Regions from separate parts of the Synechococcus sp. R55.3 genome, predicted to be linked through region 2. Evidence: riboswitches for the same ligand, from Rfam matches in the RefSeq annotation. Region 2 holds a riboswitch; the other holds the start of a gene.
The links. A riboswitch is a leader RNA that binds a small molecule or an ion and turns the genes downstream of it on or off. The one in region 2 is predicted to bind cobalamin.

Region 1: it holds a riboswitch for cobalamin, as region 2 does, so the genes downstream of both, NW849_RS10440 (sirohydrochlorin chelatase) here and metE (5-methyltetrahydropteroyltriglutamate--homocysteine S-methyltransferase) in region 2, are expected to answer to the same signal.

What each region holds. Positions count from the first base shown of each region.
Region 1 covers NZ_JANSIG010000065.1:1,740-13,911, reverse strand. Annotated here, with positions in the region: partial or broken gene NW849_RS10475 (3-oxoacyl-ACP synthase) at 1-233, opposite strand, end outside; gene plsX (phosphate acyltransferase PlsX) at 239-1,336, opposite strand; gene hmpF (pilus motility taxis protein HmpF) at 1,697-3,430, opposite strand; gene trpC (indole-3-glycerol phosphate synthase TrpC) at 3,714-4,634, shown strand; gene NW849_RS10455 (DUF5340 domain-containing protein) at 4,700-4,939, shown strand; gene NW849_RS10450 (heavy-metal-associated domain-containing protein) at 5,004-5,198, shown strand; gene NW849_RS10445 (heavy metal translocating P-type ATPase) at 5,311-7,626, shown strand; cobalamin riboswitch at 7,754-7,890, shown strand; gene NW849_RS10440 (sirohydrochlorin chelatase) at 7,923-8,963, shown strand; gene NW849_RS10435 (hypothetical protein) at 9,061-9,957, shown strand; gene NW849_RS10430 (PAP/fibrillin family protein) at 9,966-10,583, opposite strand; gene NW849_RS10425 (L-threonylcarbamoyladenylate synthase) at 10,639-11,352, opposite strand; gene NW849_RS10420 (hypothetical protein) at 11,371-11,745, opposite strand; gene obgE (GTPase ObgE) at 11,806-12,172, opposite strand, start outside.
Region 2 covers NZ_JANSIG010000017.1:7,139-25,230, forward strand. Annotated here, with positions in the region: gene metE (5-methyltetrahydropteroyltriglutamate--homocysteine S-methyltransferase) at 166-2,430, opposite strand; cobalamin riboswitch at 2,887-3,092, opposite strand; gene NW849_RS04395 (cell division protein FtsX) at 3,611-4,522, shown strand; gene NW849_RS04400 (hypothetical protein) at 4,584-5,186, shown strand; gene NW849_RS04405 (pyridoxal phosphate-dependent aminotransferase) at 5,244-6,425, shown strand; gene NW849_RS04410 (ParA family protein) at 6,584-7,384, shown strand; gene NW849_RS04415 (hypothetical protein) at 7,386-8,219, shown strand; gene NW849_RS04420 (peptide chain release factor 3) at 8,514-10,139, shown strand; gene NW849_RS04425 (aminotransferase class V-fold PLP-dependent enzyme) at 10,326-11,561, shown strand; gene NW849_RS04430 (TIGR03960 family B12-binding radical SAM protein) at 11,712-14,375, shown strand; gene NW849_RS04435 (Rne/Rng family ribonuclease) at 15,090-17,261, shown strand; gene NW849_RS04440 (ribonuclease HII) at 17,297-17,938, shown strand; tRNA gene NW849_RS04445 (tRNA-Arg) at 17,951-18,024, shown strand; gene msrP (protein-methionine-sulfoxide reductase catalytic subunit MsrP) at 18,042-18,092, opposite strand, start outside.

The DNA.
Region 1 (12,172 bases), on a different contig from region 2:
TCTTGTGGCGGGATCCCAGCCCGATCCAGAGCAGCCTTCGCCGCTTGAGCCGCCAAGTCCACCAAACTCAGATGGGGGGGGAGAATGCGCCGCTGACGAATGCCGGTGCGGGGCCAGATCCATTCGTCGGAAGTTTCGACGATCTGGCTGAGGTCGTCGTTGCTCAAGCAGGGATCCGGCAGGGCAGCCCCCACCCCCACCAGCCGCACGGTCGGGAGGCCATTGCTGGGCATGGACACTACCCTTCCACGCAATCCAAGGGCCGCAGAGGCAGCACCTCTGATCGCGACAGCGGGACGGAGTCAGAGGCGGACTGTTCGCGACAGCGGGACGGAGTCCTTAAAGGCCGTTCAGAGCTGGGATTAGACTCGCGAGGATCGGCCATCTCCGCCTGCAGTCGCTGCAGGATTTTTTGCTCCGCCGCTTCTTTGGCCAAACGAATGGCATGGTAAACCATCGCCGCCTTGGAGCTGCCGTGGGTAATCACGCAGATGCCGTTGACTCCGAGCAGCAAAGCGCCGCCATACTCCACGTAGTCCATCCGCCGCTTCACCTGTTTTAGGTTGGGTCGGAGCAGCCAGCAGCCCAACTTGCCGCGCCAACCGCGGGGCAGCTCCTCCCGCAGCACCTGGGTGATCACCTGTCCGACGCTCTCGGCAAACTTGAGGAGGGCATTGCCCACAAAGCCGTCGCACACCACCACATCAAACTCCCCGGTCAGCACATCCCGCCCCTCGGCATTGCCGGCAAAATGGATCCCTGGCAATTGGGCCAGGCGCTGGTGGGTGGCCAGAGCCAAATCGTTTCCCTTGTTGGGCTCCTCGCCGATGTTGAGCAGGCCCACCCGCGGACGCTCGACCCCCAGTACACACTGGCAGTAGAGGGATCCCATACGGGCAAACTGCTCCAAAAAGCGGGGCCGGCAATCTACATTGGCTCCCACATCCAAAAGCAACACCGGCTTGCCTCTTAAAGTGGGCAGAAGAGCACCAATGGCCGGGCGATCGATCCCTGCCAGCCGGCCCAAATGAAGGTAGGCCGCAGCCATCGCTGCTCCGGTATTCCCGGCGGCCACCACAGCATCGGCTTGGTTGGAGCGCACCTGTTGCATTGAGACGTTGATGGAGGCTTTGGGCTTTTTGCGTACCATCAACGGCTCTTCCGCCATGCCCACATCGTCCTCGGCAGGCACGATGGTGATCCCAGCAGGCAAGGGCTGAGGCAAAAAGGGCTTGAGGGACTCTGGACGACCGACCAGCGCAATCCCGACCCGCAGATGCCGATGGGCCAGCAAGGCGCCCTTGATGATCTCTTCGGGAGCGTAGTCGCCCCCCATCGCATCAACCGCAATTCGCACAAGCTGACCTCACACTGGAATATCCTCGGCAACTGCAAGTCAAGCGTCAGGGAAAGCGCAGCGACCTCTGCAGTCCCCCTGCCGGAAAATTGGGAGCCTTAATGGCTGCAGGATGCTACCGAATTGTACCAAAAAACTGGATCTAAAGCCCCGCCCTACCGCTACGCAGTTCCTCGTAAGTGCTGTCGTAGAACCAGAAACCAGAATCCTTGCCCTCTAGAGCGGGGGGTATGTCAACAGATTTGTTTTCCTCAATCAAGGCCGTAGGTTCCGCACCGAGCCCGAAGGGATCCGTTTGCGCTGCTTCTTCCCCACCCTGCATAGGAAACGTGGACTTCCTCACGCCTGCGTGAGGGCAGCCAAGAGAGAGCGTACCTGTTGGACGTGGGCGTGTGCAGTGGAGTTTCTGGCCTGGTGTTGGCCCAGCTCCGTCTCCAACTGCGCCAATTCTCCTGCCAACGCTGCCCACCGATCCCGCTCTGGGTAGAGGGTGGCCTGCAGGTGATTCAGGCGACCCCAGGTTTCTGCCATGGCCTGGGCGCGCGCCCGCAGGGATCCCTCCTCTTGCTCCAGGTGTTGCCACTGCTGCTCCAACTCTTGCCGTTGGCGGGCAAGCTGCTCTTGTTGAGAAGGTAAAGAAGAATCCAATTGTTGGATGAGGCTCTGCAAGCGACCTTTTTCTTGAAGGAGATCCTGTTTTTGGCTGCCGATCTGATCCAGAATCGGGCCAATATCGACCAAGGTAGGGGCGGCAGCGGCCTGCCCTTGAAGCTGGCTGAGGCGGGCCTCTTGGCGGGTCAACTCTTCGTATTCCCGCTGTAGGTTTTTCTCCTGAGGCAGCAGAGCTTCTTCGAGGGCGCTGCAAGCAGACTGAGCGTAGTCAATATCCATTTCGATATCGAACCGCTCTTCGGGAGAGGCAGTGGCCAAACGCTCTTGCAGCTCCCGTAGGGCTTGGCGATTTTGCTCCAGCTCGGCCCGCTGCTGGCTAACTTGGGCCGCCCGCTGCTCGTAATCCCGGCGCAGTTGGCTGACCAAAGCCGCCAGCTCCTCGACCGAGATGGGAGGATCCGCGGATCCTGCCCTGCCGTCGTGATGGGCGATGATGAAGTCGTACTCTTGAACCAGGCGATACGTCTGTTGCTGGAGAGTTTCCTGCAAATGCAGGTGGCGGGTGATCTGTTGCAGTTGTTCTTGATAGGCTCGCAGGGATCCCTGCCGAGTTTGCCATTCTGCTTGGCTGTGCTCCAGGGATTGTCGGGATCCCCACCAAGCGGCGCGGCGTTCTTGCCAAGCGCGGTAGTCCCGATCCAGCTCGTCTTGCCGGATCTGGGCCTGCTGACGTTCTGCTTCCAGTTGGGCAATCTGTTGATTCAAGTGCTCCTGCTGCTGCTGAATGTGGCTTTTCAAGCTCTGCAGAAGCGCCAAGGGATCCCCAGCCGGATGTAGAGTCTCCTGGAGCTGCTGCACCAAAGCCTGTAGCTGCGCTGCTTCTGCTTCCCCCAATCGGCTGGAGCGAGCTTCTTGCAATTGAGCTTCCAACTCTTGCCGCTGTCGATTCAGAGCTTCCCGCTGTTCTCCGATCAGCCGCTGTTGTTCGGCCAAGTAAGCTTGCTGGGCTGCCAGCTCCTCTTTGAGGCTGTCCAGGAGTTTGCGATCTTCCTCTACGGCTTTGTATTGCTCGTACAGCCGCTGCACCTCTTCTTCTTGGGCTGCCAGATCCATCTCGCGGCGTTTAAGCTCATGGGCCTGAAAGGTGAGGGACTGTTTCCAAACCTCGATCTCCTCTTCCTGGCTGCGGGCTTTGAGCTGAAGTTGGCTGAAGTTTTGCAGGTAAGTCACCAGTTGGCGAGCAGCTTCGCTGATGCGGGCGACCTGACGGCTGCCGGAGATTTCCGCCAGCACCAGCGACCCATCCTTGAAACGCCCGGCCTCCTGGGCAATGCGGCCTTCCAGGGTAATCGATTCTTCGTTCACGGCCACCCAGGTATTGTCCTGCTGCTGCTTGGCCAGCAATTGTAGAGACGACTTAGCAAACCCAATCGGCTTGGATAGCTCTGCCAGGTACAGCACGCCTGAACTCCTTCAAAACAGCATGGACAACGCCAATCCCAAACCCTAACCCCACCGAGCCCTCGCCCCTGGCTGGGGAACAATGAACGGCTGCCGGAGTAGGGCTCCCCAAGGCGCAAAAGATGGCATCAGACTCTATACCTTACCGCTCTAGACTCAACCATAGGCTAAAAAAAGCACCTTCGCCAGATGAGTTTTGGGGATGTCCGGGGTAGCTATTCAAACCGGTGGCGGAGCACTAAGGTAGTCTAGGGTGTGGTGTAGGGTTCTGCTCAGGGTTTGTATGGAGCTGCAAGGTGAGCCGCTTTCTATTCGTCGGCGTTCTCCTGCCCCGCCGGTGGTCGTAGCCTCTCAGGTGTACCAGACAACAGCGCCGGAAGCCAAGCCGCGCCACATTTTGGAAGAGATCGTCTGGCACAAAGAACAGGAGGTGGAGCGCCAACGGGAGCAGCTTCCCCTGAAGCAATTGCAACGGCAACTGGATCAAGCCCCGCCGGTGCGGGATTTTGTGGCGGCTCTTACCCAGTCTCCTCACCCTGTTTCCTTGATTGCCGAGGTCAAAAAAGCCTCCCCCAGCCGCGGCGTTCTCCGGGATCCCTTTGACCCGGTGGCCATTGCCCAGAGCTATGAGGCCGGTGGGGCCAGTTGTCTCTCGGTGCTGACGGATGAGCGGTTCTTTCAGGGCAGTGGCGAGTATCTGCGGCAGATCCGTCAAGCGGCAGGGATCCCCATCCTGTGCAAGGAGTTCATTCTCTACCCCTACCAAATCCTCTGGGCCCGCGCCTTGGGGGCGGATGCAGTGCTCTTGATTGCCGCCATTCTCTCCGATGCGGATTTGGGCTACTTTCTCAAGCTGATTCGGCAATTGGGCATGGCGGCTCTGCTGGAGGTGCACACCTCCCAAGAGTTGCAGCGGGTGCTGCGTTTGCCCCAACTGCAAGAGTCCAGAGGGCAGGTGCTCATTGGCATCAACAATCGCGATCTGAGAACCTTTGCGGTGGACTTAAACACAACGCGCGACCTGTTGGCCGCCCACTCGGATCTCCTCGGCGAGCTGCCCATTGTCAGCGAGTCCGGCATCCATACCCCTGCCGATTTGCAGCAGTTGCGGGCCTGGGGGGTGCGCTCTGTGCTCGTGGGGGAAGCTCTGGTGAGACAGCCGGATCCCGGCCAAGCTGTGCGCCACCTGTTGTCATCTCAGTGAATGAGAACCCTCCATCATATGGATCTCTGTTAAGAACAATGGATCTCTAAGGATTGCTCAGACCGATGAAACGTATTCCTGTGCCGGCTCACATCCACTACGAATTTCTGCTGCGGGTATTGGAGCGGCAAACCTTTCCGGCAGTGGAAGAACAGGATTTCGGCAACCGAGCCCGCACACAAGAGCTGATCAACTCTCTGCGCAAAGCCCTCACCCAACAGGTGCAACTGGAAGAAGACTGGCGACAGCGGGGCTATCAGGTGGACTACCGCTGGAATATGGACGAGCCTCAGACTCCCCCTTGACCTTCCAGTCCACTGTAAGGTTTAGCATCCTTTCAGTGGCATTGGGTTGGGGAGGTTTCCCAAGATGCAGGTTGTTTTGACAGTGCCCAAGCTGGCCTGTGCGGCTTGCGTGGACACCATTGCGCAAGCGGTGCGGCAACTGGATCCCCAGGCCCAGGTGGAAGGGGATCCCAAAACCAAACAGGTGCGGATTACTTCTGGGCGGTCTGTGAGCGATTTGCGGCAGGCCCTCACCCAGGTGGGATATCCCCCGGCCTAGTCAATTTTGGGCCGGGAACGGTCGGGCGTCTGTTTTGAATTTCTGTACAGATGGCTGCCTTCGCCCTGCCCAGGGTGGAGAGTAGCTGTCGTTTCATCAACAAGGTGTTGCCATGTCTGCCCATAAAGGGTCATCGGGTGCACTATCGGCCTCTGCGCCTTCTCCTGAGGGCACTTGGCAGTTGGCCCTGCAAGGGATGAGCTGTGCCTCCTGCGCCCGCAGCATCGAACAGGCCCTCACTCAGGTGCAGGGAGTATCCTCCGGATCCGTGAATTTTGCCAGTGAGCAGGCCACCGTCAAAGGGGATCCCCGGCTGGTGGATCCGCAGGCGCTGATTCGGGCGGTGGAGCGGGCGGGGTATCGGGCGCGCCTTATCCAGGAGGATTGGCAACTGGACGATCCGACAGACCCAGAGCGGATCGCCCAACGGGCCGCAGAACGGGAATTGAAGCTGAAGGTGGCGATGGGGGTGGGCATCAGCACGGTGCTGGTGATCGGATCCCTGCCGATGATGCTGGGAATGGAAATCCCGGGCTTTCCCATGTGGCTGCACAATCCTGGGTTGCAGTTGCTGCTGACGGCTCCGGTGCAGTTTTGGGTGGGCAGGCATTTTTACCGGGGAGCCTGGGCTGCTTGGCAACGGCGTTCAGCGGATATGAACACGCTGGTGGCCTTGGGGACGAGCGCGGCTTTTTTCTATTCTGTTTTCCCAACGGTTTTCCCCGACTATTTTCACCGGCAAGGACTGCACCCGGATGTCTATTATGAGGTGTCGGCGGTGGTCACCACCCTGATTCTGGTGGGCAAGTGGATGGAGCAACGGGCTAAGGGGCAAACCTCCGAAGCCATTCGCAAGCTGATCGGGCTGCAACCGAAAACGGCAAGGGTAATTCGCCATGGGGTGGAGCAGGATATTCCGATTCGGGAAGTGCAGGTGGGGGATCGGATCCGAGTGCGCCCCGGAGAGAAGGTGCCGGTGGATGGGGTCATTCTAGAGGGATCCTCCACCCTCGACGAGTCCATGGTGACCGGCGAGAGCCTGCCTGTACTCAAGTCGGCGGGGGATGAGGTGATTGGGGCAACGCTGAATCAGACGGGCAGCTTTGTGATGGAGGCGCGGCGGGTGGGCAAAGACACGGTTCTGGCCCAGATCGTGCGCCTGGTGCAGGAAGCCCAGGGATCCAAAGCTCCGATTCAACAGTTGGCGGATCGGGTCACCTCCTGGTTTGTGCCGGCGGTGATTGGGGTGGCAGTTCTAACTTTTGTGCTCTGGTGGGTGCTGGCCGATAACCCGACACTGGCCTTGGTGAACACAATTGGGGTGCTGATCATCGCCTGCCCTTGCGCGCTGGGGTTGGCGACCCCCACCTCGATCCTGGTGGCCACGGGACGAGGGGCAGAATTGGGGATCCTGGTGAAAAGTGCCGACAGCCTGGAATTGGCCCACCACTTGCGCACGGTGGTCTTGGACAAAACTGGCACCCTGACTGAAGGTCGCCCTACCGTCACCGATATTTGGGCTAATGGCTCCTCTCCCCTGACGGTGTTGCGCCTGGCAGCGGCAGTGGAGCGGCACTCGGAACACCCTTTGGCCCAGGCGGTGGTGCAGAAAGCCGAAGCCGAAAAAATTGTGATCCCTCCTGCCTGGCACTTTCAGGCAAGGGTAGGCAGTGGGGCAGAGGCTTGGGTGGAAGATCAGTGGATTCGCATCGGTCGGCTGAGCTGGCTACAGGAGATGGGGATCCCTTGGGATCCCTCTTGGTCAGAGCGGGTTCAGACCTGGGAAAGCCAGGGCAAAACGGTGATCGGCGTAGCGCAATCCCAGAGTCTGGTGGGGCTGTTGGCCATTGCCGATCCGCTCAAACCCACCTCTCCTGAGGCAGTGCAACACCTGCAACAGATGGGCCTAGAGGTGATCCTGCTAACCGGGGATAACCCCACCACGGCCCAAGCGGTTGCTCGGCAAGCAGGCATTCAGCGGGTAATTGCCCAAGTCCGTCCGGATCAGAAGGCAGCTTACATACGCAGCCTAAGACAACCTCGACACCGGGTGGCGATGGTGGGAGATGGCATTAACGATGCTCCGGCTCTGGCAGAAGCCGATGTGGGGATCGCCATCGGTACGGGTACGGATGTGGCGATGGCCGCCAGCGATATAACCCTCATGTCGGGGGATCTGCGGGGAGTCGCCACAGCCATTCAACTCAGCCGGGCTACCCTCAACAACATCCGCCAAAACCTCTTCTTCGCCTTTATCTACAACACGCTCGGGATCCCGATTGCTGCTGGGGCGCTCTATCCCTTCACAGGCTGGCTGCTCAACCCCATGCTGGCCGGGGCGGCAATGGCCCTGAGTTCCATTTCGGTGGTCGCCAATGCCCTGCGCCTGCGACACTTTCAGCCCCCCAAACCAGCGGGCCGGCGTTAGGCCCTCTCCCAGGGGCAAGGGGGATTAGCGCGGCAACAGTTTTGCTGCCCTTTGAGCATGAGTCTGCCGTACCGCTCATGTCTCGGGGCTATCTTCTGGCAGACAAGAACATCCCCCCCGGGAGCTTGGTGAATGGCAAGAGGCAAGCTAACCTAAAAAGCTCAGGCAGACTGGGGAAAGCGCGGTGCAAGTCCGCCACTGTGACGCAACTGTGATGGGATCCCTCCCTCAGCCAGAACACCCACCTGCCGTTGTCCTGTACCCCTTGCGATTCACAAGGAACGGAGTTTTTTGTGTTGAATACCCTCAGTGTTTCCCCTCCCCTTTCGGTTGGGCAGCTTGCTTCTCCTTCATTGCCCCTATTGCTTATCGGCCACGGATCCCGCGACCCTGAAGGGCGGCAAGCCTTTCTGGAGTTGGCCCAAGTCTACCAATCCCTCACTCCCCATCGACCGGTGATCCCTTGTTTTCTGGAGCTGACCCAGCCAACCATTGCCCAGGGGGTAGAGCAGTGCTTGGCCCAAGGGTGGCAAGAGATTGTGGTCCTGCCGCTGCTGTTGTTTGGGGCCCGCCACAACAAGTTCGATGTGACGATGGAATTGGATCGCCTGCAGGCCCTCTATCCCCAGTTGCGCATTCGTTACGGTGGGCCGCTGGGGATCCGCATCGAGATCCTGCAACTGCTGCGAGACCGATTGGCCGCTTTGATGGCCGCCCAACCGCGGCGGATCCCAGAAGCAGAAACCGTGCTCCTGTTTGTGGGTCGCGGCTCCAGCGATCCCGAGGCCAATGCCGAAGCCTGTAAACTGGCCCGGTTGCTTTGGGAAGGATCTGGGTTTGCCGCTGTGGAAACTTGCTTTATCGGCATTACCCATCCCCGCCTGCCCGTGGGATTGGAGCGGGCCTTGTCCTGGCATCCGCGCCGGGTGATCGTGCTGCCCTACTTCCTGTTTACCGGAGTGCTGGTGAAAAAAATTGAGGCGGCAGTGGAACAACAACGACAACGACAGTCGGAAATCGACTGGCTCATGCTGCCGGAATTGGGCCTTGTGGACACGGTGCTGCACAGCCTGCAGCAACTGGAGCAGGAAGCCCTACAGGGCCAAACCCAAATGAACTGCCACCTGTGCAAGTTTCGCCTGGCCGTGAGCGCAGAGGTCAGAGCTGGGCATACCCATCACCATCCTCACGAGCATCATCACCACCATCACGGGCACGGATCCCATCACCATCCTCATTCCCACCCTCACCACGACCACGGCCATACCCACGCAGCGGCTGGGGATCCCTGGGCCCAATTAGAGGGCTACCACCAACGGGCTTGGCAGGTGCCCTGAGAGGGAAACAGAGGCTGCTGGCGGGATAAACTGAGTGCAGACAGGCCATTTTTGAACCTGGTTTTCCCGCTCTAGCGATTGTGATAACGAAAAGCCAATGACGATGTTTTCCCGCTCCTCTTGGGTCTCGGGTGCCGCTGCTGCGGGGAGCGGGATTTTCGTCTTCGCTCTGGTGGTGGGGCTGTTGGATCAGATCCTGCCAACCCTGCCCAGGGTTTCCTTATCCTTGGCCGGGATCCCTGGGATCCTGGCTGCCGCTGGGGCCTCCTATGGGGCCTGGCGGGTGGTTCAGATGGGTCTGCAGTCGGGCTCCTGGACTGATTTTCGGGCCTCGCTGGTAGCGGCTCTGTCTCCCTTTGATCCCGCCGATTATGGCGGCAACCCTCGGCAACCCGAGGAGGATTCTCTCCCTTTGCAGTCGGTTGACGAGGATCCTCAAACCCAGATCTGCGATCGACAAATTCTTGATCAAGCTGAGCAGCAGACGGAAACTGAAACCGAAGTAAGCGAACACACTCAAGTAAGACTGCAGGGCGAGCAGCACCAGGATCAAGCTTCGCAGGCCAAGGCCCAACAGTTGCAGCCCCTACAAGAATTGTCATCACCTTCTTCCCCAAGCCCTGAGTCGGCAAAACCCACACCAGAGCCAGAGCTCAACCAAAAACTTCGCCAACTCCAGATGCAGGTCGCCACTCTGAAAATAGAACTGGAACTCCAAGAAATCCAACTGCAGCAGTTGGAGGTGAGGCGGACTCGGCTTCAGCAGCAGAAGCAGAAACTCAAGCACGTTCTGCGTCGCACGGCGTCCGAAAATCAAAGGCTGCGCTTCTTACAGGAGCAAAAAGCCCGGCAACTGGAGCAAACTCAGCAAGAGCTGCAAGCTTTGCGGGAGTCCTACCGCGCCTTGCAAGTTCTCCAGGAAATAGGCTTCACCCTAACCCAAAACCTATCTCACAAAATAGCCGAAACGGAACCCTCTAAGCCCTCCGGCTAGCCGAAGTCTCAACTCACCCGTTTCAGGACAAATACACTCCCCTCGCTGCCCCGGCCCATCCGCAAATCTTCATCCAAATAGGTGATATCCAGCCAGCCCGTTGGCTCGCGGCGGCGAATATCGATTTGAATAGCCGGGATCCGCTCCGGAGCCCGCTCGAGCAAATAGAGAAAACTCTCGATCTCGTAGCTCATCAAAGCTTGGGATCCGAACACCAATCGCTCGAAAATCACCCTCACCCGACGCTCCGATTCGGGGTAAAAGCGTGCCGATACCGCCAAGATTCCCCGTGGCACCCAAGCCCCCAGCCAGCCGGATCCCTGGATCTCCGCCACGTTGAAGACCCGTCCAGCCTTGGCCCGAATACACTGGTAGATCTCGCCGGTGGTCAAAAAAGGCAACTGTGCCAGCCGCAGCAGAGCTGTGCTCGTGGTAAATAGGGTGAGCCAGTTCCCCTCCAACCCTTCAGGAGCCGATGTTGGCTTGGGGGTGGGGTTGAGCGCTTCTAGGACGGCAATTTGAGACAAAATCTGGGCTTTTTGGTCAGGGGAAACTTTCCGGCCCCGGTCGGTCGCCTCCAGTAGGTGCAGCAGAGCCGATTTTTGCTGAGCCAGGGCCTCAGACATGGGCACACTCCGAAGGCACTGACCCTATTTTAGAGAACGCGGGATCCCTCTGCCCTTAACCGTCTTCTCCCACCAGTTTCAGGTTCAGATCTGCCACCTGCTCATACCCTAGCCCGGCCCGCACCACCAGCGGCTCGGATCCGGTCAAATCGATTACCGTAGAGACCTTGGCCCGGCGGGGGGCATCGTCATCCAGCACCAGATCCACCTGTTTTTCCAACTGCCGCATTTCCTCAGCCGCAAAGATCCCACCCTCATCCCAGGGATCGCTCTCCCATTCCCAGGTTTGCCCAAAACTTAAGCCCAGGGATCCGACGGGATCCCCCCCCAGCTTGGCAGAGGTCGAGACAATTGGATTGCCCAACTCTTCCAGCAAAGCCTGACAAATGGCAGAATCGGGCACCCGGATGCCGGTGGTTTTCCGCTTGGGATCCATCACCAACTTGGGCACCAGCTTGGTTGCTGGCAACAGAAACGTAAACGGGCCGGGGATCAGCCGCCGCATCAGTCGATAGGCTGAATCGGTGACCTGGGCATACTGGGCAATGCGCGAGAGAGAAGGACACAAGAAGGTGAGGGGTTTATCGTTGGAGAGGTGCTTGATGCGGCGTACCCGCTCCACTGCTTGTTTATGGGTCGCGTCGCAGCCAATGGCGTAAACCGTATCGGTGGGGTAGAGCATCACCGCCCCCTCCCGCAAAGCCGCTGCGATCCGCCGGATGGAACGGGTCTGGGGCTGTTGAGGATGCAGCTTAAAATACTCGGCCATCGGGCAGGTGGAAAGAGGTCAAGACTCGGAGCAGCTCCCCCCCAAAGGGTTTTCCACAAGAGGGCGGGGGGTCGGTGGCACCGACACCGGCAGGGATCCCTGAGATTCGGGCCAGTCCTTCAGTTGTTGCATCAGGGCTTGGATGTGCAGACGGGGCAGATAGGGCCAGTCGCCCGCTTCTTCCAAATCTTGAAGCACCCGATACAGAGCTTGACGGGTATTGGGCAAAGACTCCCGAAAGGCACCTTCCAGGATCGCGCGGTGCAACTCCTCCAGCAGCCGCAGGAGCATCAGCAGCTCCACACACGCTCCCGCCCTCGCCTGAGCCGCCTGTTCAACGGCCAACATAATCTGACGCAAATCCGGTGGCAGATCCTCCGCCGAGATATACATGGCCACTCGTCTCTGGGTTCTGGGAAGGCAGGGGCTTTCCCATTCTAAGATTCTTCTGCCCTAGGACTGGATGGATTTTGCCCCCACAAGATCCAACTCCGCAGACTGTTGGGATCCCCGACCCAGGCACTGCCACACCCGCTGCAAGAGGGGATCCAGCCCCTGCTTGGCAATTGCAGAAATGGCCACTACGGAAGTGCCGGCAGCGGCAGACAGCCTCTGGGTGCGCTCGGCAACCTGCTGGGGATCCAGAACATCGATCTTGTTTAAAACCAGAATTTGCGGTTTGTCGATCAGCCCGTGGCCATAGGCGTGTAGCTCCTGCTGAATGATCTGGTAATCCCTGACGGGATCTGCCGCCGTGCCATCCACCAAATGAATCAGTACCCTGGTGCGCTCCACATGGCGCAAAAACTCGTGGCCCAGC
Region 2 (18,092 bases):
ATCCCTATTTTGCTCTCCACAAGCTTTTTGAGATCCCGGAGAGCAGCTTTGCCGGTTGCATCAGCAGACCGTAGGCCCTAAGCCAGCCGCATCAGCACAACAGCGGCACCGCCCGCGGCGACTTGTCAAGCCAGCCCGACCAGTTACATCAGCGGGTCGTGGGCCTTACTCGCGCAGACCCTCAGGTTGGGTTTCCAGAAGCTCCTCCCCTAGCTGATGAGCGGCAGCCACCATATTTTTCAGTGCGGGGATCACCTCCTCCCAGCGGCGGGTCTTGAGGCCACAATCGGGATTAACCCAAGTTTGCTCCACAGGCAAGTGGGCCAGTCCTGTGCGCAGCTGCTGCAGGATTTGCTCAACGCTCGGCACCGCAGGGCTGTGGACATCGTAAACGCCGTTGCCCACCTGGTGACGATACCCAGCCTGGGCAATTTGCAGCAGGGTTTTGTTGTTGCTGCGGCTGTTTTCAATGGAAAGCACGTCGGCATCCAGCCGCTCAATGTGCTCGATGATGTCCCCAAACTCTGAGTAGCACATGTGGGTGTGAATCTGGGTTTCCGGCTTGGCCCCGCCGGTAGCTAGGCGAAAGGCATCCACTGCCCAGCTGAGGTATTCTGGCCAGCGTTCTTTTTTCAGAGGTAGCCCCTCCCGCAGTGCCGGCTCATCCACTTGCACCATCACCGCTCCAGCCGCTTCCAGATCTGCCACTTCGGCTCTCAAGGCCAGGGCAATCTGCAAAGCCTGCTCCCGCCGGGGAATATCAACACGGGGAAAGGACCAGTTGAGCATAGTCACTGGCCCCGTGAGCATGCCTTTCACCGGCTTTTGGGTGTGGGACTGGGCTACTTGGAATTCCCGCACTGTCATGGGTTGGGGGCGAACCACGTCGCCGTAGAGAATGGGAGGGCGCACGCAGCGGCTGCCGTAACTCTGCACCCAGCCGTGTTCAGTGAAGGCAAAGCCTTCCAGCTTCTGGGCAAAGTACTCCACCATGTCGGTGCGCTCAAATTCCCCATGCACCAACACATCCAGGCCAATCTCTTCTTGAATGCGGATGCACTTGGCAATCTCAGCGTCAATGGCTGCTTCGTACTCCGCCTGCGAAACCTCCCCTCTTTTGTACTTAGCTCGCCACTGCCGCACCTCTGGAGTTTGGGGGAAGGAGCCAATGGTGGTGGTGGGCAAAGGTGGTAGCTGAACCTGCCGACTTAGGCGCTGCTCGTAGGGCAGGAATCGCTCGAAGTCCTGGAGCTTGAGGTTGGCCAAAGCCTGGCGCACTTGGGGGTTGGGGGGGCTAAACTGCGCAAAGCTCTGCCATTGCTGCTGGATTTCCGCCTGCTGGGCAGCAGTGTCTTCGCCGTTGAGGGCTCGCGCCAGGAGAGCTACTTCGGCCAGCTTCTGTTCGGCAAAGCTGAGGACATTTCTGAGGGGTTCCGGCAACTGGGCTTCCAGAGCAGCGTCGTGGGGCACAAATTGCAACGAAGCGGAAGGCTGCACCCGTAGGTTGGGAGCTACCCCCTGCAGCTCCCGCAGGCTGGCCAAGACGGTCTCAGGCTGAACCTTCCAGACATTCCGAGCGTCCACTACGCCAGCACCTAGGATCTGGTCAGCCGGAAAGCCATAGGTTCTTACCAGATCCAGGGTGTGGCCACGGGTAAAGTCAAGGCTAATGCCGGCCACCGGCAGTTGCACCACCCAGGGGTAAGTCTCCCCCAGGTCATCGAAGTAGGTGACCAAGTGGACAGGGATCCCGGCGGTTGCCAACTGGCGGTAGCTCATTTCCACAGCTTCCCGCAGGCCACTTCCCTGGCTGGTAACCAAAATGGGATCGTGAATCTGGACTTCTGGGATCCCCAGCTGTTTTAACTCCTGGAGGAGATCCCGGTACAGAGGAAGGAGCTTTTCCAAGTCCGCCCGCAGATCCCCAGATCGCTGGCTAAGGCAGAGCAAAGTCACTGGACTGAGGACAACGGGGCTGGTGCGCTCCCCTAGGATCCCTTGGGCCCGCCGAACTCTTTCCAAAAAATCCCCAAAGTTAGGACTGGGATCGGCTTCCGGCTCAATTTCGGGTACCAAGTAGTGGTAGTTGGTGTCAAACCACTTGGTCATTTCCAAAGCCGGCAGGCCCTCCCGCCCCCGCGCCATGGCAAAGTAGCGGTCTAAACCCGACAGACCTCGGAACCGAGAGGGGATCAGCCCCAGCCAGGTGGCCCAGTCCAGTACATGGTCGTAGAGAGTCTGATCCCCTACCGCAATGTGATCAATCCCAGCTTGTAGCTGAGTCTGCCAGGCTTGAGTCTCCAAATCCCAAAAGGTAGCCAGCAGAGCCTCTGACCCTAGGGCACCACTCCAAAAGCCTTCCAAAGCTTTTTTGAGCTCGCGGCGCTTGCCCATGCGGGCATACCCCAATGTCATGGTTTGTGCAGTCATGTTGTGTGCCATCCCAAATAATGAGTTTTCTAATTTTCCTGCGTTCAATTCGCCCTCAACTGGGATCCCGCCCGCCAAGGAAGAAACCGGCTGTTCCTCTCTTGCCTCTGGAACCCCAACAAAACACTGCCTTTTGCGCAAAAAAGATACTCAACGCAGCCAGCGATCGCAGTGGCTACTTGCCAGCCTACCAATTGAAGTCAGGAAGCCTGACATCTCACTCTTTCCTTCGCGTAGGCGGGCTGTAGATCTTGATAGATCTTGGTGCAACAGCACCCAAAATTTACTCTCTCCCGGCCAACTGGCTCAGAGTCTTGCTTGGGTTCTTGGACTTATTTCTACTGCTGAGGAGTACCGAAAGCTTGTGGGAGCAACGCCGGGAAAATGCTCAGGATAACGAAAGCAGAAACGAGCTAAAGCCAAGACAGTTACCATCTGTACCTCGCAGATGTTGTGAAGTTTAGAAAAACCATCGGCGGGCATTCTGACTGACACGGTTTTGGGGGACAAGATCTGGATCGGCAGCGAATGACTCTAGAGATTTGCTGCAGGACTTCTCCTAAACCGGATCACAGCTGCGGGACAGCGGCAGATTCTCACTGCTCTTTCCCCGTTTCCTCTGGCGGCTGATCCCCGTCAGAACCGATAGCTGAGCTACATCGTATCACGGAGTTCAGAGACGGGAGTAGAGTGCTTCAATCATCACCAAGCCAGCAGCCTTTGGAGCTACCAGACCTCACCTTTCACCCAGCGGTCTTGCAGGAAGTCATCGGAATCCTCTAAGCATCCTCCCCCCCTGCATTGCTCTCAAGATAAGGCAGTGATAGCTTAGCTGCCATAAGTCTTGTCCAGGAGGCAAGGGGGTTTGCTCCTTTTTGCTGAAAAAGCGACAGATCGGGGTTTCTATGGCATCAAGCTTAAAAGTAACTGTGTGGTCTGTGGGCCTCTTCTTGCTGAGCCAGATGTGGGCTGGATGCGCTCAGAATGCTGCTGAGCGGACAGCTTTCGATCCAAAGCTAGCTGGTGGAGCGGGCCGGCCACCGGGTGGTGCGCATGGAGGGAGGGCGCCTGTATGATCTGCGCTGAGGGCCTGCCGGGATCCCTATTTTGCTCTTCACAGGCTCTGTTGAGCTCCAGGGGGCAAGGGTCTGAGCCCATTGATTGTTGGATGGAGAACAGCATGCAATCTCTCTCCCGATTTCTCAATAAAATCCGCTATCTCCTACAGGAGACTTTTTTGGGGTTGCGGCGGGGGGGCTGGCTGAACTGGGCCGCTGTGAGCACCCTGCTGGTGTTGCTGTTCTTGGTGGGGATCGGCGTTGAGCTGTCCTGGGGCGTGGATGCCACGGTGCAGTCGCTGGGAGGACAACTGGAGATCTCCGTCTACCTGGAGCCGGAACGGCAGGGGGTGGAGCTGCAACCTCAGGTCGCCCAACTGCCTCATGTGGCCGAGGTGAAGGTCATCACCAAAGACCAGGCTTGGCGCAACCTTTTGCTGGAAATGGGGATCCAAGACGAGGCGGCCATGGAAACCCAGTTGGGGGAGAACCCCTTGGTGGATGCTCTGCGGGTTAAGGCGGATTCCACCGAAGCCTTGGGGGAAGTGGCGGAGCAGATTCGCCAACTGGAAGGGGTGGATGAGGTCTACTACGGCGACCGCATTGTGGAGCAACTGGCCCAGCTCCAGGACATGCTACGGCTGGGATCCCTGACCATTACCGGCGTGTTGGCCCTGACAGCGGTGGCGGTCATCACCACCACCATTCGCCTCATCGTCATGGCGCGGCGGCGGGAGATCGAGGTGATGCAATTGGTGGGGGCGACAGCAGCCTGGATTTACTTGCCCTTTATTTTGCAAGGGTGCCTGTTTGGGGTGATCAGCGCAGTGGGAGCTTGGGGATTGATCTTGGGATCCCAGCAGTTGCTGCAGGAGCTGCTGGAGCAGTTGATTGCCTTGCCCTTCCTCAAGGTGATGCAGGCAGATCGCAGCCAACTGGAGTTTTGGCTCTTGCCGTCGATGTTGTTGGGGATGGGGGTTTTTCTGGGCACCACCAGCAGCTTGATCGCGGTGCGCAAGTCGGCAGGGCGATGAGCTGGAGGCGATGCTGAGGAAAGCCCTGGATATTCCAATCTGAGGATCGCCATAGGATAAGATGATGGACTCTACTTCCCTGGCTTTCCAAGATCTGGCCGCCATGAACCCATTGCCTCCTCCCGCCCACCCTTACCAATTCCGCGCTTTGGGCCTAGTTAAGGGATCCCTGAGATCGATCCCCAAGGCTTATGCACAGGCAATTTTGGTTGCTTCTGACGGGGCAGAATATCCGGCTACTCCCGGACGCGCCGAGCTTCTTCGCCCCTTCAACCACTGCATCGAGAGTGGCCACACCTACTGGTACTATGTGCAGCCGCAGCCGCGTTCAGGGGGGGCTTTGGGCTTGAGCGTCATTCGCATCTTGGCCCTACCGGAAGAGGAGCAAGACCCAGAGTGGGAAGAAGAGCCGTTTTTGCCTGCCCCTGAAGATGTAGAGGAAGGCTTTAACATCCGCGGCATCGTCCAGCCCCACGATGGCTTTGTTGAGGTGACCGTGCGGCGCAAGCCCCAGGGAACCAAGCAATTTCCCCCGCTGCAATTGCGTTTGGAAGGATTCTTGCCGGGAGCTGTGGCGGGCGAGTTTTGGGATCTGTTGGCAGAGCGAGAGGGCAACGAGCTGTTGCTGGTGGATGGTACCCGCCTGTTGACCGCAGTAGCCTAGCTGTCTAGATTGGCCCCGCTTCAGAACTTTAAAATAAACCAAAGAGCTCCCTGACCGATGGTGTCTGCTGGCTTGTCCCAACGGGTCGCCCATCTATCCCCTTCCCCCACGTTGTCCATTTCGGCTCTGGCTAAAGCCATGCAGGCAGAGGGGCTGGATGTGTGTAGCTTGAGCGCGGGCGAGCCGGATTTCGATACGCCTGACCACATTCGGGCCGCGGCCATCCGTGCTCTGGAAGAGGGCAAAACCCGTTACGGCCCCACCGCCGGGATCCCCGCTCTTCGCCAAGCAGTGGCCGACAAGCTGCGGCAAGAAAACAGCCTGCAGTTCAGCCGTGACCAGATCCTGATCAGCAACGGCGGCAAGCAAACCCTGTTTAACCTGGCCATGGTGCTGCTGGATCCCGGCGATGAAGTGATCCTGCCTGTTCCCTACTGGGTCAGCTACCCCGAAATTGCGGCTTTGGCAGGGGCAAAGGTTGTGCGGGTGCAGACGGAAGAGGCCCAGGGGTTCAAGCTCACCGCCGAGCAATTGCGCCAGGCCCTCACCCCCCGCAGCAAGCTGCTGATTCTCAACTCACCGGCCAACCCTACCGGAGCCGTTTACCACCGGCACGAGCTGGCAGCTCTGGCAGAGGTGATCCTCTCGGCCCCCCATCTGTACGTGATCTGCGACGAGATCTACGAAAAGCTGGTCTACGGACAGGCCCGCCACATCAGCCTGGGATCCCTTTGCCCTGACTTGATGCCGCGCCTGATTCTCAGCAGTGGCTTCGCCAAAGCTTACGCCATGACCGGCTGGCGGGTGGGCTACTTGGCCGGGCCCAAGCCCATCATCGAGGCAGCCATCAACCTGCAAAGCCACAGCACCTCCAATGTGTGTACCTTCGCCCAGTACGGCGCTCTGGAAGCCCTGACCAGCCCCCTATCGGCAGCGGCTGTGGAAAAAATGCGCCAAGAATTCTGGCAGCGGCGGGATCTGATGCTGGACGAGATCCGCACCTTGCCGGGGGTGACTTGCCCAGAGCCGGAGGGCGCATTTTATGTGTTTGTCAACATCGGCCAAACCGGGTTAAGTTCGGTGGAGTTTTGCCAGCGGCTACTCAGGGAACACCATGTCGCTGCCGTGCCGGGAGTGGCCTTTGGAGCAGATTCCTACATCCGCCTTTCCTACGCTGCCGACCGCACCACCCTCGAAAAAGGGCTGCAGCGGCTGCACCGGTTTGTGTCTTCCCTCTGAGAATTCAATCCGAGGATCGAAAAGAACTGAGGAAGCTCAGCTCCCAGCGGCTGGATCCCTGTAGGCCATTCCCAGCGGCGGGATCCCTATCTGAAGTGTGAACACTATTGCTTAACCCTAGCTATAGTGTTAGGGGATGGGCTACGAGGGGATAACTCATGTCTGGCAGAACGGCGCTTGTCATCACCGTTGCCTGTTTGAGTGGGGGATCCGGAAAGACCACAGCCGCCCTCAACCTGGCCATCATGTTGGCCGAGCATGGCAAGACGCTGGCCGTTGACTTTGATCCGCAGGGCAACTTAAGCCAGTGGATGGGCTGGACGGATCTGTCCGAGTCGGCCACCATTGCCGAGACGATTCTGCCGGGGGCGGATCGGGTTCACATTCGGGAGATTATCCGTCCGCCGTTGAATGAGGATCGCCAGGAGCGGCTGTGGTTGGCCCCCAGCGATTACAGTCTCTCGCGGGCCATGGATGCGATCGTGATGGAGCCGGGGCGGGAGCTGTTTTTGAAGCGGGCTTTGCGACCGATTTTGCCGGAGTATGACTTTTTGGTCATCGACAGCCCCCCCTCGAAAGGGTTGCTCACCTACAACAGCATTCTCAGCGCCGATCTGCTGGTGGTGCCGACGGAATGTACCCAAAAGGGGGTGATGGGGGCCCTAAGTACCCTGGTGCTGTTGAAAGAATTGGAAGAGCTGGATTTTCATGTGCCCAAGTTTTTGGGGGTGCTCCCCACACGGGAACAGTGGGTGGGCAACAACCGCACCAAAATGTCGCGGGCCGCGGTGGAAGCCTTGGCGGAAATGATGCAAGGGATCCCCATTTTCACGCCGGTGCGGCAAAGTACAGTGGTGCAGCAAACCAACAGCATGGGCTGGTCGTTGGCGGAGGCGGGGGAAGATCTCCTGGCCCAACCTTATCGTGAGGTCCTCAAGGCTGTGTTGGAGGCCCGCTAACATGGCTACCGCCAAGAAGCCTCCCAAAAAAAAATTGCCCACCGGCCCCACCAAGGCAGATTTGCTCTCGCGCATGGGGGTGAATAAGCAGCCAGAGCCGATGGAACCTGCACCTACGGCTGCCGATGGCGTTGAGGCTCCGCACCGTCCAGAGGACAACAGGGGGACGGATTCCCTGGATCTGCCTCACCCTGCGGCATTAGATGTTGAGCCCGATCCATCTGCCGCCGCCTCGTCCCCTCTGTGCCAGGTTGCCACAACCCCACCAGAGGCAGGACGGATGCCTCTCCTGGCCAGTGTGCTCTCCACACCTGAAGCTCCTTCTCGGGATGCGGATCCCTTGTCCAACTTGTCGCCCGCTCCGGTCGAGGTGGAAAGGGTTGCCTCCTCACCCCAGGTCAGTCTGGCCAAATGGGCCAATACTTCGCTGCCAACTGAAAAGCCAGCCGAGCTTTTGCCCCCTGCTACTGCTTGCACCGACAATGGGGTTCGCCGCAATGGCACCCCCAATGGGCAGGGTGCCCAGTCGGATCCCCGTGAAGCTCTGGATGCACAACTGGGCTTGCAAAAGCTCACCCTCAAATGGTCTGTCGAGAGGGTAGAAAAGCTGGGATCCCTGGAAAGCGCCACCGGGCTACCGGGCGAGATTTTGCTGGAAGTCCTGCTGGATCATTGGGAACAATTGCCCAAGCCCTTGCAGCAAGATTGCCTCCTGCAAGCCCACCGCATTCGCGTCGAGCGGCTGGTGATCAGCCAAAACTTCACCATTGCCACGATTGAGCAACTGCTCTTCACGTCAGCGTTGCGCAACAACAACGAGCAGCATCTGCTTTGAGTTCTGGCCGGTTGGCCTGGGAAATTCCCCCTCAAGATCTCCGCCAGTATGCCAGACAACAGGGATCCCTGTTCCTGTGCTAGGGTCAAAATGGTTCTGTTGGCTTTTCGCGCTTTTCGGCCTGTGCTCTCTCCCCCTCGCTACCTGGCGGCAACCCAACCTCATTATTCTCAAGCGTATTTCCCACTGATTTTCTATTTTTTCCTTCTCCGTATCTCTCCCATTCTTTAGGGGACAACATCGCGGCGGAATCTTCTTTAAGGCGACCAGGTTGTAGTGGAGCGGCAACAGTTGATGAAAGAACTTGATTTGGCCAAAGCTGTAGAGCAACGGCGCACCTTTGCCATTATTTCCCATCCCGATGCGGGGAAGACCACCCTCACCGAAAAGCTGCTGTTGTACGGGGGGGCCATTCAAGAAGCGGGAGCTGTGAAGGCCCGTCGGGCGCAAAAGCGGGCCACTTCCGACTGGATGGAACTGGAAAAGCAGCGGGGTATTTCCATCACCTCTACCGTCCTGCAATTTGATTACCGCAACATTCGTCTCAATCTGCTGGATACTCCCGGCCACCAGGACTTCAGCGAAGACACCTATCGCACCCTGGCAGCGGCTGACAATGCCGTGATGCTGGAAGATGCCGGCAAAGGGTTGGAAACCCAGACCCGCAAGCTGTTTGAAGTGTGTCAGATGCGGGGGCTGCCGATTTTTACCTTTATCAACAAGATGGATCGCCCAAGTCGGGATCCCTTGGAGCTGATGGATGAAATTGAGACAGAACTGGGCCTCAAGCCCTATCCTGTCAACTGGCCAATTGGCTCAGGCGAGCGGTTTACTGCGCTATTTGACCGCCGAACTCAGGAGTTTCATTTCTTTGAGCGGGTATCTGGGGGGCGGCTAAGAGTTCAAGATACCGTCATTAAACTTGGGGATCCGCAAATTGAGGAGTTGATCGACAAGGACTTGTATTACCAATTCAAGGAAGAGCTGGAACTGCTGGATGGTCTCATGCCCACCTTGGATCTAAAACAGGTGCATTCTGGCAAACAAACCCCGGTCTTTTTCGGCAGTGCCATGACCAATTTTGGGGTGGAGCTTTTCCTCAATGCATTTTTGGAGTATTCCTTACCGCCAATGCCTCACGAGAGCACTGCTGGGCTAATCCCGCCCGAACATCCTGAGTTTACGGGCTTCGTCTTTAAACTGCAGGCCAACATGGATCCCCGCCATCGGGATCGCGTCGCTTTTGTACGCATCTGCTCCGGCAAGTTCGAGAAGGATATGGTGGTCAACCATGCCCGACTCAATCGTTCGATCCGTCTATCCTATCCCCAGAAATTGTTTGCTCAAGAGCGCATCTCTATCGACGAAGCTTACCCTGGGGATGTGATCGGCCTGAATAATCCCGGCATCTTCACCATTGGGGATACCATCTACACCGGCCCGAAGCTGCGCTACGCCGGGATCCCTAGCTTTTCTCCTGAGCTGTTTGCCTACTTGAAGAATCCCAATCCTTCCAAGTTTAAGCAGTTCCAGAAAGGGGTAGCGGAACTGCGGGAAGAAGGGGCTGTACAAATCATGTACTCTATCGACGATTCCAAACGGGATCCGATTGTGGCAGCGGTGGGCCAGTTGCAGTTTGAGGTTTTGCAGTACCGCCTTGAAAGTGAATACAACGTCGAAACCCGACTGGAGATGTTGCCCTACACCCTGGCTCGCTGGGTCGAGAATGGCTGGAAGGCGCTGGAGAACATCCCCAGCTTGTTTAACACCCTAGTTGTTAAAGACATTCAAGACAGGCCCGTTCTTCTGTTTAAGAACGAGTGGACTTTACAGCAGTTTGTTGCCAGCAACCCCAAAATCAAGCTCAGCAAAATTGCCCCTATCTCGGATCTCGGCCCAGAATTGGGTGACGGCCAATAGATCAACCTAGGAGAATCCGTCTCAAAGAGCCTTAGGTTCTGACATTCAGTCGAGATGCCATTGGTCTCCACATCAGCGGTGTTGATAGGTGTTGATATCTTCGGATTTCTGAGCAAACCCCTCACACAGATCGCAGCAATTCCCCCATCTTTTTCCTGCATCGTCCAGGGACAGAGGGAGTGAACCATGCCTTTCTTCTCCAACCTGGGATCCACTTCTCCCCACTTTGGCGCTGCCCTCAGTGCTTGTGCGCCACTTTGCGAACGCTCCTTGTGGGGACTGGATCCGCAAGCCGTTTTTTTGAATCACGGCTCCTATGGCGCGACCCCGAAAAAGGTGTTGCAGGCCCAGAGTGTATGGCGGGAACGCCTTGAGGCTCAGCCGGTGCAGTTTATGGGAGAGGAACTTCCTCGAGCCTTGCGGGCGGCGGCAGCAGAACTGGCCCATTTTGTCGGGGCCGAACCCGAAAATTTGGTGTTTGTGGAAAATGCCACCAGCGGGGTGAATGCCGTTTTGCGCTCGCTGCGGTTCCGGCCAGAGGATCAGATCGCCTGCACCAATCACGGTTACGGGGCCGTTCGTCAGGCATTGCAGTACATCTGTGCCCAGTGGGGAGCCATCCCAGTTGAGGCGCAGATCCCTTTCCCCATTGCGGGGCCAGAGCAGGTTATCGCGGCCTTCGAGGCCATCCTCACTCCCCAAACTCGCCTGGCGGTGTTGGATCACCTCACCTCGCCTACGGCTCTGATCTACCCCCTGCCTGAGCTGATCGGCCTCTGTCGGGAGCGCGGGATCCCGGTTTTGGTGGATGGCGCCCATGCCCCCGGAGTTCTCCCCTTGGAGTTGGAAAAGCTAGGAGCCGATTGGTACACCGGCAATGCCCACAAGTGGCTGTTTGCCCCGAAAGGCTGTGCCTTTTTGTGGGTGGCCCCCTATCGACAGGCCCAAACTCATCCTACGGTGATCTCCCACGGCTATGGGCAAGGGTTCACAGCCGAGTTCGACTGGGTGGGCACACGGGATCCCAGCGCTTGGTTGGCCATTTCAGCAGCCCTGGCGTTTATCCAAGGGGTGGGACTGGACAACATCCGTCAGCACAACCACACTCTGCTGCTGCAGGCGCGGCAGTTGCTCTTGGAGGCTCTTGAGGGGATCCCGCCCGCCCCCGAAAAGATGTTGGGCTTTATGGCCACCCTACCCTTGCCGCCATTTTGGCAGCAGTGGATCCCTGAGCTGCCTCTTGGGGAGCGCGCCCGTCGCCTGCACGATTACCTGTGGCACACGTACCGCATTGAGGTTCCGATCATCCCCTTCGCCGGGCAGCTTTGGGTACGCATCTCGGCTCAGGTCTACAACCATTTGGCAGAGTACGAACAGTTGGCGCTGGCCTTGCAGCGTCCGCCGCAGAGTTTTCCCGGTTGAACAGACTTCACGACATTGCAAGTATGGTTGTTTCGCCTACCGGTAACCTGCAAACTTAGAGAGGCAAAGCGCTTTCCCTTGGGTTGGGTCTGCTCGAAGAGTTCGGCTAGAGTCAGATCAGTGGCTGTATTAACGTCTCGGCGGATCCCCATGCTCTCTCTGGCTGCAACTGAACCGCATCTGAGTCCCATCGATCTGGATCGCCTGCTTACCCCTGAGATTCAGCGGCCGGCCCGCTACTTGGGCAAAGAGTTCGGTGCCGTCCACCGTCCTTGGGATTCGGCGCGGGTGCGTTGGGTGCTGAGCTATCCAGAGCTGTACGAGGTGGGAGCTTCCAACCTGGGCCACCTCATCCTCTACAACATCCTCAACGCTCAGCCGGATCAACTGTGTGACCGCACCTACTTGCCAGGCCCGGATCTGGCGGCCCGCCTGCGGCAGTTGGGGATCCCGCTGTTTGCCGTGGAGTCCCGCCGCCCTCTGCGCGCCTTTCACATCATCGGCTTCAGCCTGGCTTACGAGCTGGGGGGCACCAACATCCTGGAGATGCTGGACCTAGCCGGGATCCCGCTCAGGTGGTGGGAGCGGCAGCCCTTTACCCCGGAAGAGTGCCCTCTGATCTTTGCCGGTGGGCCAACCGCCACTTCCAACCCGGAGCCCTTTGCCGACTTTTTCGATTTCTTCGTCTTCGGAGATGGGGAAGAGGTGCTACCGGAGATCGGCAAGGTGTTGGCCGGATCCCTGTCCCAGCCTCGCCGGGCAGTGTTGCTGGAGCTGGCCCAGGTGCCGGGGGTGTACGTGCCCCAGTTTTACGAGGGGATCCCGCCTCGACCCATTGTGCCTGGGGTGCCGGAGCGCGTCCGCCGTCGGGTGGCCCTGCCTCAACCCCAATACTCCGTCGGCCTGGTGCCTTTGGTGGAAACCGTCCACGACCGCCTGGTGATGGAAGTGCGGCGGGGCTGCACACGGGGCTGCCGATTTTGCCAGCCGGGAATGCTTACCCGCCCAGCGCGGGATGTGGATCCGGAAGCAGTGGTGGAGGCTGTGGTGCAGGGCTTGCGGAGAACAGGTTACAACGAATTTTCCCTCTCTTCTCTCAGTTGCTCCGACTACCTTTCCCTGCCGGCGGTGGGAGCGGAGCTGCACAACCGTCTCCTCAGAGAACACATTGCCCTTTCCCTGCCCAGCCAGCGGGTGGATCGCTTTGATGAGCAAATTGCCGCTATCATGAAGGGATCCCGCCGCTCCGGCCTCACCTTTGCCCCCGAAGCTGGCACGCAACGGCTGCGGGACATCATCAACAAGGGCCTCACCGATGCCGACTTGATTCGCGGCATTCGCACCGCCGTCCAAGAGGGCTGGGACAAAATCAAGCTCTATTTCATGATTGGCCTGCCCGGCGAGACCGACGCCGATGTCCTGGGGATCGCCCGCACCGTCGAGATGCTGCAGCGAGAATGTGCAGCCCTGGGTCGCAAGCGGGTGGAGTTTACCCTCACCCTCTCCAACTTCACCCCCAAGCCCCACACCCCCTTCCAGTGGCACCGGGTGGACTACGCCGACGTGCAGCGCAAGCAAACCCTGCTGCAGAAAGAGCTGCGGCGGCTGCGGGGCGTCAAAGCCCACTTCACCGACATCCGCTTCAGCATCCTGGAAGACTTTATTGGCAAAGGGGATCGCTCCCTGGGACAGATGATCGAGCGGGCTTGGCGGGCCGGTGCCGGCATGGATGCCTGGTGGGAAAGCATCGACACCGCCTATGCTGCCTGGGTGAGGGCCTACTGCGGCGAAGAGGTGGATCCTGCCGCCGATCCGGTCGCCCTCTGCGCCCATCTCCCCATCCGGGAATTGGGCCTGGAGGATCCCTTGCCCTGGGATCACATCGATACCGGCATTGACAAGAAATGGCTGCAAAAAGACTACCGCCGCGCCCTGGAAGCCCTCACCGTGGAAGACTGCTCCTTCGAGGGCTGCTCCGCCTGCGGCATCTGCGGCCCCGGCTTCGGCCACAACATCGTCATTCCCCCTCCGCCCGTCCCGCCCTTGCAGAGCAAACCCACCCCCACCCCGGATCCCCTGGAGCCGGAGCCACCTGCCCAGCGTTTCCGCATCACCTACGGCAAAACCGGGGATCTGCGCTGGCTGGGCCACCTGGATCTCATGCGCCTGTGGGAACGGGCCTGTCGGCGAGCGGGGTTACCTCTGGCCTTCAGCGGCGGCTACCACCCCATGCCCCGCCTGGCCAACGCCAACGCTCTGCCCATTGGCCAGGAAGGCTATGGCGAAATCCTGGATCTGGAGCTGCTGGATCGGCCTGAAGGTCCTCTGACGCCTGAGAAACTGCGCGCCCTTCTGAGCGAACAGCTGCCCCCGGAGATCCCCATCCAAGCCGTCCAAGAAATTAGCCTTCGGGATCCCTCGGCCACCGCAGCCGTTTACGCCGCCGAATATCAGCTTACGGTGAGCTGCGAGTTGCCCAAAGCCATTTGCGTCAGCGGGACGGAGTCCTCTTGGCCTGCCTGGGTCACCCAGATCCTAGACGCGCAGGAAATCTGGATTGAAAAAACCTCCAAGTCTGGCAAGTCCTCTCCCTTCAATGCCCGCGCCCTGCTTTACTACCTAGAGTTTCAGGGCCTGACCCCCGAGGGCAGCGCTTGCCTCCTTTACCGGGGCAGTTGCCGCAACGACGGTGCCTACCTGCGGCCCACCCATCTGGTTCAAATGGCCGAGTCATTGGGGTTGCCCCACTGGACACTACAGACGGCAAAGCGGCTGCGCCTGTTGTGGGAGAACCCCCTAGCCGATCCAGATTGAGCACTTCCTCTGGGAGCAACCCAAGGGCTAAGGGTCTGTCTGGGCTGAGGGATCCCACAAGCGCTATAATGCTGCTATTGCTGGCTCCTGTCGCTGTGGGGCTCGCCAGGCATCAACTTGACCAAAGGCGGGGTGAGCAGCAGGCAAAAGCTGGGCCGGATTTTGGAATGGAGACACTCTTAACTCAGTACCCAGGGCAGGTAACAGGCGTGATGGGGTCGAGTCGATAGGCGCAACAAAAAGGTGTGCCCCTTCGACCTAGCCCAGATCTCAATCTTACCCTGAGAAGGTGCTTCTTTCCCCGTGCAAACCCTGCCTTGTTGTGGACTCGGGCTAGGCCGCACAACTGGGGTTCTGCGATGGGCCAGCCTCCAATCTCCCGGAGCGGAGCCGTCTTGCTTTCTGAGCCTATTCAATAATCTCCATGCAAACCTCACCCCATCCATTCATCTCATCCGATGAGCTTTTATCCCCACAGCAGAAGCCCCCTGCTGTACCCACCAAGGCCAGCATTGGGCAGTTTACATAACTCGCCTCACCCATTGGAGAGCAAACAAAGCCAAGCGTCAAAGCAGAGCTGAGGGTAATGGACAGCCCCATGATGAGTCAATCCTGGTCAAAGAAACTTAAGCGGATCCCGGCAAAAGGACAACACCTCGCCAGAATGAGGGTTCAACCCGTAACCGCGTGCCCTTGGGGCGGGGAGGGAAGTTAATGCCCAGGCAGATTGTCATTGCCGAGCAACATCGAGTGGCAGCCGTCTTCGCCGAAGATCAAGTGCAGGAGCTGATCGTCGCCAGCGGCGCTCACCAAGTGGGAGACGTTTACGTCGGAATCATCGAGAACGTTCTGCCCAGCATCGATGCCGCTTTCGTCAACATCGGCCCTGCAGAGCGCAATGGGTTTATCCACGTCAGCGACCTGGGCCCGCTGCGCCTCAAGCGAAGTCATGCCTCGATTTCTGAGCTGGTCTTGCCGCAGCAAAAGGTGCTGGTACAGGTGATGAAAGAGCCTACCGGCAACAAAGGGCCAAGGCTTACCGGAGATTTGGCCTTTCCAGGGCGGTATTTGGTGTTGCGACCCTACGGAAAAGGCGTTCATCTGTCCCGCCGCATTGAGGATCGAGAAGAACGCAACCGTTTGAAGTCGCTGGCCATTTTGATTAAACCCCCGCAGATGGGCCTGTTGGTGCGCACCGAAGCGGAAGGTGTGTCCGAAGAAGCGATGATCGACGACCTGGAGCAATTGAAGAAACTCTGGGAAGATATTCAACAGCAGTATCAGGCAGCACGGGGGCCGGGGCTACTCAACCGGGATGACGACTTTATTCAGCGGGTGCTGCGGGATGTTTACTCCGACGATGTGAACCGTATTGTGACCGACTCTGCGGCAGGAGCGAAGCGAGTCCGTAGCTATCTGCAGGGCTGGAACAAGGGCCAAATGCCCCCTGGTGTCGTTGTCGATGTCCACCGCGAGCCCACCCCCATTCTGGAGTATTTTCGGGTCAACGCGGTTATTCGGCAGGCGCTGCGGCCACGGGTGGATCTGCCCTCTGGTGGCTACATCATCATCGAGCCCACCGAGGCCCTGACGGTAATTGATGTTAACTCGGGCTCCTTCACCCAATCGGCCACTTCTCGGGAGACAGTGCTGTGGACAAACTGTGAGGCGGCTACCGAGATTGCCCGCCAATTGAGGCTGCGCAACATTGCCGGTGTGATTGTGGTGGACTTCATCGATATGGATTCCCGCCGCGACCAGTTGCTGGTTTTGGAGCATTTTAACAAGGCCCTCTCCAGCGACAAAGCTCGCCCACAGGTGGTCCAACTGTCGGAATTGGGGCTGGTGGAGCTCACCCGCAAACGGCAGGGGCAAAGCCTTTACGAGATCTTCGGCTATTCTTGCCCCACCTGCGAGGGGCTGGGGATCCTAGCCCGCTTGCCGGGGGCCGAGCCAGGGCATCTGTTAACAATAGAAAGCGGCCTGACGGTAACGCTACCCACCGAGGCGGAAGGAGGGGATGAGGAAGAGGCCGGCCCGATCCTGCCCCGCGATGGCAACCCCCAACGGGCACGCCTGCGAGTGGGGAGCGATGGGCTGTCTCGAGGCGATAGCCGTGCGCTGCTGCGGCGGTCGCGCTCTGCCCCCGGACAACGACGCCCCAGCCCGGATCCCTTTACGACTTCAGACGATCTGGAGGAAGAGCCACGGGTTGAAACGGGACGCAAGCGTCCCCGTGAAGACTGGGGGGATCCCCGCACTGGCCAGCGCCTCGTTGCCCGGAGCCTGGATACTCCTGTAGAAGAGGAAGCCCCAGAGCCGATGCAACTGCCAGGGGGCGGAGCAGACCTAAAGCGTCAAGAACCCCGCCGTTCTGGCCCTGGGGAAGAGGCAGAATCCGCCTCACGCAAAGATCACACTTCCCCAGCCCGCACCGTTCGCGCCAGCGGGACGGAGTCCTCAGAAGGCCGTCCGGCTCCGGTACGGCAAACCGTCACCGTGGAGATGACCCCGTTACAACAACGGGTCTACTCGGAGTTGGGGCTGTCGCCGCTGTTGCTGCTTGACCAGCCGCCGCCTTGGGGCCGAGACACGGCGGTTAGGGTGGTTCTGCCGGGAACTCTAGAGGCGGAAAGTCCGCCCAGGATGGAGACTGAGGCAACTTCTCAGACAGAGGAGTTTGCACCCGAACCGGATGCCTTGCAGGAGAAGGAGCCGCTGGACAACCTCTCTCCACCCGAACTTTCTGAACCCGAAATCCCTTCTGCTGAATCGTTCGTGCCAGCAGTGCAGAGCAGCTTGGCCGAGCCAGCCGCGGAACTGGGGATCAGCCCTGCCCAGCAATCTCCAGCAGCCTCCAGGCGACGGCGCTCCCGCAGCAGTTAGGCGCTGCTCTCAAGCCCAGGGGCAGGCATGGGAGTATGGTGGAGCGGGCAAGGCCGAGTTTGATCTGGGAGGGATCCCTTTGGCAGCAAGGGATCCTGCGGGTGGCGGGGGTGGATGAGGTGGGGCGGGGAGCCCTGGCTGGGCCAGTGGTGGCGGCGGCGGTGATTTTGCCGGCCCAGATGGATCCCAAAGAACTGGAGGGAGTGAGGGATTCCAAACAACTGCGTCCGCAGCAACGCGCTCAATGGGCGGAACGGATTCGGCAGGTGGCTTTGGCTGTGGGCGTTGGCAGTGCCTCTGCTGCTGAGATCGACCGGCTCAACATTCGCCAGGCCACGGTGCTGGCCATGCAGCGGGCTTTGGCCGAGTTGGATCCAATCGAACACATTTTGCTGGATGGATTGCCGCTGGCCGAGCTGGGATCCCGGCAAACGGCCCTGGTCAAGGGGGATCACATCAGCCTCTCCATTGCCGCTGCTTCAGTTGTGGCCAAAGTCTGGCGAGATGCCTTGATGCAGAGCTGGGATCGGCAGTACCCCGGCTACGGCTGGCGCACCAACGCTGGCTATGGCACGCGGGAGCACCGACTGGCGTTGCAGAACTTGGGGCCCACCCCGCAGCACCGCCGCAGCTTTGCCCCCTTGGCAGAACTGAAAGTCAGCAGATATGATGGTTAATGCAGTTGCATTGCCCACGTAGCTCAGTGGACTAGAGCACTGGGTTCCGGTCCCAGGTGTCGGAGGTTCGAATCCTTTCGTGGGCGTCTTCAGGCATATAAGTTCAGCCATATAAGTGGGCAACATACTCTCCGTACCCGTTGTAGGGCAAGGT